Regions from separate parts of the Pseudomonas sp. GW823-FHT02E01 genome, predicted to be linked through region 3. Evidence: predicted binding sites of a transcription regulator. Region 3 holds the regulator's gene; each other region holds the start of a gene.
What was found. The regulator FliA, encoded in region 3, starts transcription of late flagellar genes. The targets are predictions, from matches to a motif close to CTAAAGTTTNNNNNNNNNNNGCCGNTAA.

Region 1: the regulator FliA is predicted to act here: its motif matches at 1,124-1,151, upstream of AC1RDQ_RS13580 (methyl-accepting chemotaxis protein).
Region 2: the regulator FliA is predicted to act here: its motif matches at 871-898, upstream of AC1RDQ_RS14560 (flagellar protein MotY).
Region 4: the regulator FliA is predicted to act here: its motif matches at 1,100-1,127, upstream of motA (flagellar motor stator protein MotA).

The regions. Positions count from the first base shown of each region.
Region 1 covers NZ_JBXAJS010000005.1:128,080-130,280, forward strand. The annotation lists gene AC1RDQ_RS13580 (methyl-accepting chemotaxis protein) at 1-1,011, opposite strand, end outside; gene AC1RDQ_RS13585 (transporter) at 1,283-2,201, shown strand, end outside.
Region 2 covers NZ_JBXAJS010000005.1:336,931-339,131, forward strand. The annotation lists gene AC1RDQ_RS14560 (flagellar protein MotY) at 1-805, opposite strand, end outside; gene pyrC (dihydroorotase) at 965-2,011, shown strand; gene rnt (ribonuclease T) at 2,008-2,201, shown strand, end outside.
Region 3 covers NZ_JBXAJS010000011.1:113,283-115,483, forward strand. The annotation lists gene AC1RDQ_RS24025 (protein phosphatase CheZ) at 1-360, opposite strand, end outside; gene AC1RDQ_RS24030 (chemotaxis response regulator CheY) at 382-753, opposite strand; gene fliA (RNA polymerase sigma factor FliA) at 922-1,662, opposite strand; gene fleN (flagellar synthesis regulator FleN) at 1,659-2,201, opposite strand, start outside.
Region 4 covers NZ_JBXAJS010000004.1:171,726-173,926, reverse strand. The annotation lists gene AC1RDQ_RS11045 (HDOD domain-containing protein) at 1-1,029, opposite strand, end outside; gene motA (flagellar motor stator protein MotA) at 1,197-2,048, shown strand; gene motB (flagellar motor protein MotB) at 2,052-2,201, shown strand, end outside.

The DNA.
Region 1 (2,201 bases), on a different contig from region 3:
TTCGCCCTGCTGGGCGGACTGGTCGGCATCGTCGGCGGCCCGCGCCGCTTCGGCGGCATGCCGGGCCACTTCCTGTGCGGTGGCGGACATTTCGTTCATCGCCGTGGCCACCTGATCGGTGCGGTTGAACTGCTCGTTGGTGCCGCCGGCCATCACGGTGGCGATCGAGTTCAACTCACCGCTGGCGCTGTCCAGGTCCGACGCGCTGCGCTGCAAACGGCTGAAGGTTTCGGCGAGGAAATCGCGCAGGGTGTTGGCGGCCATCGCCAGTTTGCCCAACTCGTCCTGACGGGTGCTGGCCACGCGCTCGGCAATACGCCCCTGGCTGAGTTGCGCCACGTATTCGATCAGTTTGCGGATCGGCTCGACCAGGTTGCGGTTGACCAGCCACAAGCTCAGCAGGCCGATCAGTACCCCCGAAACCAGCATCACGACCAGCCCCAGCAACACCGTGCGCTCGGCACTGGCGCTGATCAGTGTCGATTGCTCGGCGCCCTGCTTGCGCAACTCGCTGACCAGTTCACTCATCTGATCGCTGGTTGCGCGGTCCACGCCCTTGACCGCCGCGTCGCCCGCCGCAGGGTCACCACCGGCGGCCACGAACGCGTCCCGGCCCTTCTGATAGGCCGCGCCCAACTGGCGATGTTCGTCACGCAAGCGCTCGATGCGGCTCTTGAGTTGCGGTTCTATGCCCTTCTGCGCGGCCAGTTCGCCAAGGATGTTTTGCACATCGCGCTGACGCCCCTCGAATTGCCCCCAGTACTTGCTCAGGTCCGCCGGTTGCTTGCCGCGCAGCAGGACGTTTTTCCATTCCTGCACCTGCACCTTGAATTGCAGGTTGGCTTCATCGATCAATTGCGAGGTGTGCAGCGGGCCTTCGATCAGATTGGCGTAGTTCTGCACGCCGCTGGACAGGAAGTGAAAGCACGCCAGGGCGATCAACAGCATCGCCAGCAGGCTGCCGCTCAGCAGGGCGAGAATTTGTGCTCTCAGGGACTTTTGCAAAAGCATCGCAGGGTACTCATGACAGGAATGGGGCACGCCCGTTAAGGCGTGAAAAGTGTCCGGACATCCCTGTCTGCGGTCCCGGCCCAGGCCCGCGGCGCGCAACCTAACCCAAGCGTGATCGGCTAGCCAGAGCGGTTCTTGAGAAAATCCCGACCACCGGTAGAACAATTTTTTGCGTTGTTTTTCTGTCACAAAAACGTCATTCCCGCTTGCGATGATGCCGCTCAAGTGAACCTGTAAAACATGTGACAGGCGCCTCCCCTTGCGAGTCCTCATGAACCACAGCATCGATCAAAGCCATCGCGACACGGATCTGTTCGGCCTGCTTTACGGTTTCAGTTTTCGCCCCGGTGAGGCCGGTCGGGAAATCAATTCCGCCGAGGCCTTGCAGTACCTGCAACAGCCGCAAAGCGATGAGCAATTTCTCTGGCTGCACCTGAACCTGGCCCATGCCGCGTGCGAGCGCTGGATGAAAAGCCATCTGGAGTTGCCCGAAGAGTTTTTCGAAGCGCTGCACGAAGGCTCGCGTTCGACGCGCATCGAGCATGTCGACTCCGCACTGCTGGCAGTGGTCAACGATGTGGTGTTCAACCTCAGCAACATGGTCTCGTCGGATGTCTCGACCCTGTGGGTGTGCGCCCGCAGTCAATTGATCATCAGCGCCCGCCTGCAACCGCTGCACTCGGTGGACAAATTGCGCTCGTCGGTGAAGGCCCGGGAGTGCTTTCGCTCCCCGCTGGAGCTGCTGGTGCATTTGCTGCGCGACCAGGGTGAGGTGTTGACCCAGATCGTGCGCAAGACCAGTCAGAGCGTGGATCAGATCGAAGACGAATTGCTGTCCTCACGGCTGTCGACCAACCGCGCCGAGCTGGGCGCCAATCGCCGAGTGCTGGTGCGATTGCAACGGCTGCTGGCGCTGGAGCCAGGCTCATTGCTGCGCCTGCTCAACCGGCCGCCGCAATGGCTGCAAAAGGAAGACGTGAAGGAGCTGCGCAAATCCACCGAGGAGTTCGCGCTGATCATCAACGACCTCACCGCGCTGGGTGAGCGGATCAAGCTGTTGCAGGAAGAAATCGCCGCCAACATCAACGAACAGACCAACCGCACGCTGTTCACCCTGACGGTAGTGACGGTGCTGGCGCTGCCGATCAACATCATCGCCGGTTTCTTCGGCATGAACGTCGGCGGCATTC
Region 2 (2,201 bases), on a different contig from region 3:
GGTTGGTGTTGTTGGTGTTAGGCGCCACCGGATAACGCTCGCCATGGAAACGCAGGGTGATTTGCGATTCCTGGATGCCGTTGGCCTTGAAGAACTCCATCACTGCCAGGGCTCGGCGCCGCGACAGGTCGCGGTTGGTCAGGCGATTGCCGCTGTTGTCGGAGTGACCGTCGAGCTCGATGTGATTGACCGTCGGATCGGCCTTCATGTACTCCAGCATTACCTGCAGTTTGGCTTTTGCGGCGCTGTCGAGTTCGATTCCGCCGCCGGGGAAGCCGATTTCCGATTGCTTCACCTGTTCGAAATTCTGTGGCAACAGTTTCGCCACGCAACCCTGGTAGTCGGCAAACGCCTTGGTGAACCTGACCGGCAACAAGCGTACTTCCGACACCCGCCCATCCCCCGAGGAATGTCGAACGACCGGGCTGCGACCGTCCATCAGGCCACTAATCAGACGCCCGGCCTGAACCTGTGAGCTATTGAACAATACGTTGCCACTGCCGATTCTCACCGTGCCCAGGTTGATATCGTCACGGCCCGGCTGCCACGGCGCGGCAGCGGCCAGCAAGGTGGCCGAACCACCGCCGATCATCGGGTTGTAGGCTTTCAGACGGAAAGTCGCCTGCTCGCCGGCACGACGCACGAACTCGCCCGAACCGAAATCGGTAACCGGCTGAGTCAGGCGGCATTCGAACTTGTCGCCTTCGACCGTCCACTCAATGTTCTCCAGACGTGTCTGGAAAGTGAGCGCCATGGCCGGAAGGCTGGCAAACACACTGAGCAAGGCTAAATAACGCTGGCGCACGGGAGGCTCCACTGGCTTCTACAACGAAAAGACCGACACACACATGTTTACGGCATACCTGTTGGATATCGGAAGCTTCCTGCAAAACTTGATAGCGAGTGCCTGCAAGAGTCTTTTCCGGTAGCATTCCCTTGAGTTTGACCCGCCTGGAATCCCCTCATGTCCGACCGCCTGACCCTGCTGCGTCCCGACGACTGGCATATTCATCTTCGCGATGGTGCCGTGCTGACCAATACCGTCGCGGATGTCGCGCGCACCTTTGGCCGCGCCATCATCATGCCCAACCTGGTTCCACCGGTACGCAATGCGGCCGAAGCCGACGGCTATCGGCAGCGGATTCTCGCTGCCCGCCCGACCGGCAGCCTGTTCGAGCCACTGATGGTCCTGTACCTGACCGACCGCACCCAGCCTGAAGAAATTCGCGAGGCCAAGGCCAGCGGATTCATTCACGCCGCCAAGCTGTACCCGGCCGGCGCGACCACCAACTCGGATTCTGGCGTCACCAGCATCGACAAAATCTTCCCTGCACTCGAGGCCATGGCCGAAGTCGGGATGCCGTTGTTGGTCCACGGTGAAGTCACCCGGGGCGATGTCGACGTGTTCGACCGAGAAAAAATCTTCATCGACGAGCACTTGCGTCGTGTGGTCGAGCGCTTCCCGACCCTCAAAGTGGTCTTCGAACACATCACCACCGCGGACGCCGTGCAGTTCGTCAACTCGGCTTCGGCCAACGTGGGCGCGACCATCACCGCGCATCACCTGCTGTACAACCGCAACCACATGCTGGTGGGCGGGATTCGGCCGCACTTCTATTGCCTGCCGATCCTCAAGCGCAATACCCACCAGGAAGCCCTGCTCGACGCGGCCACCAGCGGTAGCGACAAGTTCTTCCTCGGCACCGACTCGGCCCCCCACGCCCAGCATGCCAAGGAAGCGGCCTGCGGCTGCGCCGGTTGCTACACCGCCTATGCGGCAATCGAGATGTACGCCGAAGCCTTCGAACAGCGCAATGCGCTGGACAAGCTCGAGGCCTTCGCCAGCCTCAACGGCCCGCGCTTCTACGGTCTGCCGGCCAACACCGATCGCATCACCCTGGTCCGCGAAGAGTGGACCGCCCCGACCAGCCTGCCATTTGGCGAGCTGACCGTTATCCCGCTGCGCGCCGGTGAAAAACTGCGCTGGCGCCTGCTGGAGGAACACGCGTGAGTGAAGACCATTTCGACGACGAACTGGAAGGCAATGGCGGCGGAGGCGGCCCTCGTCATCCAATGGCGGCAAGGTTTCGTGGTTACCTGCCGGTTGTCGTCGATGTAGAGACCGGTGGCTTCAACTCGGCCACCGATGCCCTGCTGGAGATCGCCGCGACCACCATCGCCATGGATGAAAAGGGTTTTGT
Region 3 (2,201 bases):
TTCATCGGCCAGGCCATTGACCAGCGGCGTGGCACTTTCCACCAGATCCATGGTGCGGTTGGCCGCAGCCTCGGTCAGCTTGACCACATACCCCAGGCGCTCGGTGGCGTCGGTGATCTGCGACACTTCTTCGGCCTGCGGCATGTGCGGGTCAATCTGGAAATTGACGATCGCGCTATGCAGTTCGCGGGTGAGCTTGCCTACTTCCTGATACAGGCCGCGGTCACGGGTCTGGTTGAGCTCATGGATCAATTGCACCGCGTCGCCGAACTTGCCTTTTTCAAGGCTCTCGACCAATTCGACGGCGTGTTTTTTCAGGGTCGATTCAAAATCGCCCAATGAAGTTTCGTTATTGCCCATAGCTCCCCCGTGGCGCACTCATCAACCGATGCGTTCGAAAATCTTCTCGATTTTTTCTTTCAACGCCTGGGCCGTGAAGGGCTTGACCACATAGCCGTTAACGCCGGCCTGGGCCGCTTCGATGATCTGCTCGCGCTTGGCTTCAGCGGTCACCATCAGCACCGGCAGGTGCTTGAGCTTTTCATCGGCACGCACGTGGCGCAGCAGATCGATACCGGTCATGCCAGGCATGTTCCAGTCCGTTACCAGAAAGTCGATGCTTCCGCTGTTGAGCACCGGGATGGCGGTAGTGCCATCGTCGGCCTCGACGGTGTTGGTGAACCCAAGGTCACGCAGCAGGTTCTTGATGATCCGCCGCATCGTTGAGAAGTCATCAACGATGAGGATTTTCATGTTCTTGTCCAATTCGACCTCCAAGCAGTCTTAAACGCGCCCAGCACCTGGACACGCCATTTCAATCAATCCGGCAAAGCACTCAATGACTGTCTGGAGCACAACAGATCGCGACCGGCGCAGTTCAACACCACACCAGCCTCGTTCGCAGTGTCCCCCACACTGCCTTCAGCGCGCTCGCCACTCCCCCAAACGCCCCCGCAAACGGGCCGCGCACTGGCTGTGTAACTGGCTGACCCGCGATTCGCTGACCCCCAGGACCTCACCGATTTCCTTGAGATTCAACTCTTCGTCGTAGTACAGCGCCAACACCAGTCGCTCACGCTCCGGCAAATTGGCAATCGCATCCGCCAGCGCAGCCTGGAAGCGTTCATCCTCCAGGTCGCGTGACGGCTCGACATGAGCACTCGCGCCATCCTCGTGCAGCCCTTCGTGTTCGCCGTCCTGCAACAGGTCGTCGAAACTGAACAGCCGGCTGCCCAGGGTGTCGTTCAAAATCCCGTAGTAATCGTCGAGACTCAATTGGAGTTCGGCCGCAACTTCGTGATCTTTAGCGTCACGGCCGGTTTTAGCTTCAATCGAGCGAATGGCATCGCTGACCATGCGCGTATTGCGGTGGACCGAACGTGGCGCCCAGTCCCCCTTGCGCACTTCATCGAGCATGGCGCCGCGGATTCGTATGCCCGCGTACGTCTCGAAACTGGCGCCTTTGCCGGCGTCATATTTGGTCGACACTTCAAGCAGGCCAATCATCCCGGCCTGGATCAGGTCTTCGACCTGGACACTGGCCGGTAAACGCGCCAGCAAGTGGTAGGCAATGCGTTTAACCAGCGGCGCGTAACGCTCGATCAGCTCGTACTGCGCATCACGTGCCGACTTCTTGTAGAGGTTGTAGCCGCTGGCTGTCATAGAACAGGTCCTGCTGTCTGCTGCACGAGGCGCTCGACGAAAAACTCCAGGTGCCCGCGCGGGTTGGCAGGCAGCGGCCAGGTATCAACCTTCTGCGCGATGGCCTTGAACGCCAGCGAGCACTTGGAACGAGGGAAGGCCTCGTAGACGGCGCGCTGCTTCTGCACGGCCTTGCGCACGCTTTCGTCGTAAGGCACCGCACCGACGTATTGCAGGGCGACGTCGAGGAAGCGATCCGTGACCTTGGTCAACTTGGCGAACAGGTTGCGTCCTTCCTGCGGGCTCTGGGCCATGTTGGCCAGGACGCGGAAGCGGTTCATGCCGTAGTCGCGATTGAGCAACTTGATCAAGGCGTAGGCATCGGTGATCGAGGTCGGCTCGTCGCACACCACCAGCAGCACTTCCTGCGCTGCGCGGACGAAACTGACTACCGAGTCACCAATGCCCGCAGCGGTGTCGATCACCAGTACGTCGAGGTTATCGCCGATATCACTGAAGGCCTGGATCAGGCCGGCGTGTTGCGCGGGGCTCAGATGCAC
Region 4 (2,201 bases), on a different contig from region 3:
AGGTGCCGCTGCCGGCAGCAAGCCTGCGTGGACACGGTTCATGCCCCACGGCCAGATCAGCGACTCGGCAGGGTGCCAGAGGTCGGGCATGGCGTGTTGGCGTGCGCTGTTGGCGGCTTGCTGGTGCAATTGCTGCTGCAGTTCGTCCATCGGCATTTGCAGGTAAAGGCTGGTCAGGTACTGCCAGCGCTCGCTGTGGGGGCTGTCCCAGGCGTGTTGCGCCGACAGCGCCAGCCCATTGGCCAGCAGCACTGTATTGGCCGGTTGATTGAGCCAGCGGCGCAGGGTCGGATCGTCGTCAAGGCGATTCTGCTGGCGCAGTGGATGGTCGCTGTCACGGGCGATGCGCAGGACTTTCACCAGTTCCCGCTGCTCGGTGAGCAGCAATCGATAGCCTTGCTGCACCCAGATCGGCAAGCGCCAGACTTCCACCAACGCCAGGCCGATATCCAGCAGGCGTACGCCAAACAGTTGCTGCTCGACTTTGCGTGCCGACTCGCCTTTATGGATGACCCGCAGCTCCCAGTCTTCGAGCAGTTTCGGATGGGTCAGTGCCAGCGGCCACAGGGGCGAAAGAAACAGCAGGCTGCCCCAGTGGATGTCCTGCCACAGGCGCGCCAGGCGGCTGGCAAAAAAACCGTTGGCCTGTTGCGTGGCGTGCTGGCTGATCATCTGCAACTGACGCAGGGCTTTGGGAATCTCGAGCTCGGGTTCGGCGGGTAGCCGCGCGAGCAGCTCTTCGGTGCGCGTCAAACCGAGGCGGTTGATTGCAATTTCAAGGTTTTCCGCAGGCTCGGTCATGCTGCCATGGGTATGCCGGTTGGCTTCGCGAATCACGCTCAAGGCCAGGGCCGGGCTGCCTTGCATGAGGTCGGCGATGTCGCGCAGCGAGCTGCGATTGTCGCGGATGGCCTTGCAGACACGGTCATGGCTGGCTTGCGGGACGGGAAGACGTACGCCATCGAGCAGCTTGACCCAGCCTTCGAGGGTCGTTGGTTTTGGCGTTGGAACGTTCGTTTCGTTAACCATGGTGGGAGGCGATCATCGTCAACATTACCTGTGCCCGGATGGGGTCAAATTAGCTTTTCGCCTGAACGGGCTATAGTCTGGCGCAGTTTTGCCGATAAGTAGAAGAAGAGATTTTTTAACTTCCGAATATGACCTTGAACCCGACTCAGTAAGTGCTCTCCTAACCTATGGCTAAAATTATCGGCATCATCGTCGTATTCGCGAGCGTGCTCGGCGGATACGTGCTTTCCCACGGCAAGATTGCCGCCCTGATACAACCTTTCGAGGTCATGATCATTGGCGGTGCTGCCCTCGGCGCCTTCTTGCAGGCCAACCCCGGCTACATGACGATGCACGTGCTCAAGAAGTCCCTGAGCATGTTCAGTTCACGTTTCAACCACGCCTTCTACCTTGAAGTGCTGGGCCTGATCTACGAGATCCTCAACAAGAGCCGCCGCGAAGGCATGATGGCCATCGAAGGCGACATCGAAGATGCCGCTGCGAGTCCGATCTTCGCGAAGTACCCGACGGTACTCAAGGACGAGCGCATGACCGCGTTCATCTGCGATTACCTGCGCATCATGTCTTCCGGCAACATGGCTCCCCACGAGCTGGAAGGCCTGTTCGACATGGAGCTGTTCAGCCTCAAGGAAGACCTCGAACACCCATCCCACGCGGTCAACGGCATCGCCGACGCCATGCCCGGTTTCGGTATCGTCGCGGCGGTACTGGGTATCGTGGTGACCATGGCTTCGCTGGGTGAAGGCGACCAGAAGTCCATCGGCCTGCACGTAGGTGCGGCACTGGTGGGTACCTTCTTCGGTATTCTCGCCGCCTACGGCTTCTTCGGCCCGCTGGCCCATTCCCTGGCCCATGATGCCAAGGAAGAGCTGAACGTCTATGAAGCCATCAAGGCTTCGCTGGTGGCTTCGGCTTCCGGCATGCCGCCATCGCTGGCCGTGGAGTTCGGGCGCAAGGTCCTGTACCCGGCGCACCGTCCAAGCTTCGCCGAGCTGGAACAAGCGGTTCGCGGTCGTTAAGCCATGGAAAATAACCAGCCGATAATCATCAAGCGCGTCAAGCGCATCGCCGGCGGGCATCACGGGGGCGCCTGGAAAATCGCCTTCGCCGACTTCGCCACGGCGATGATGGCGTTCTTCCTGGTGTTGTGGCTGTTGTCCACCGCTACGCCG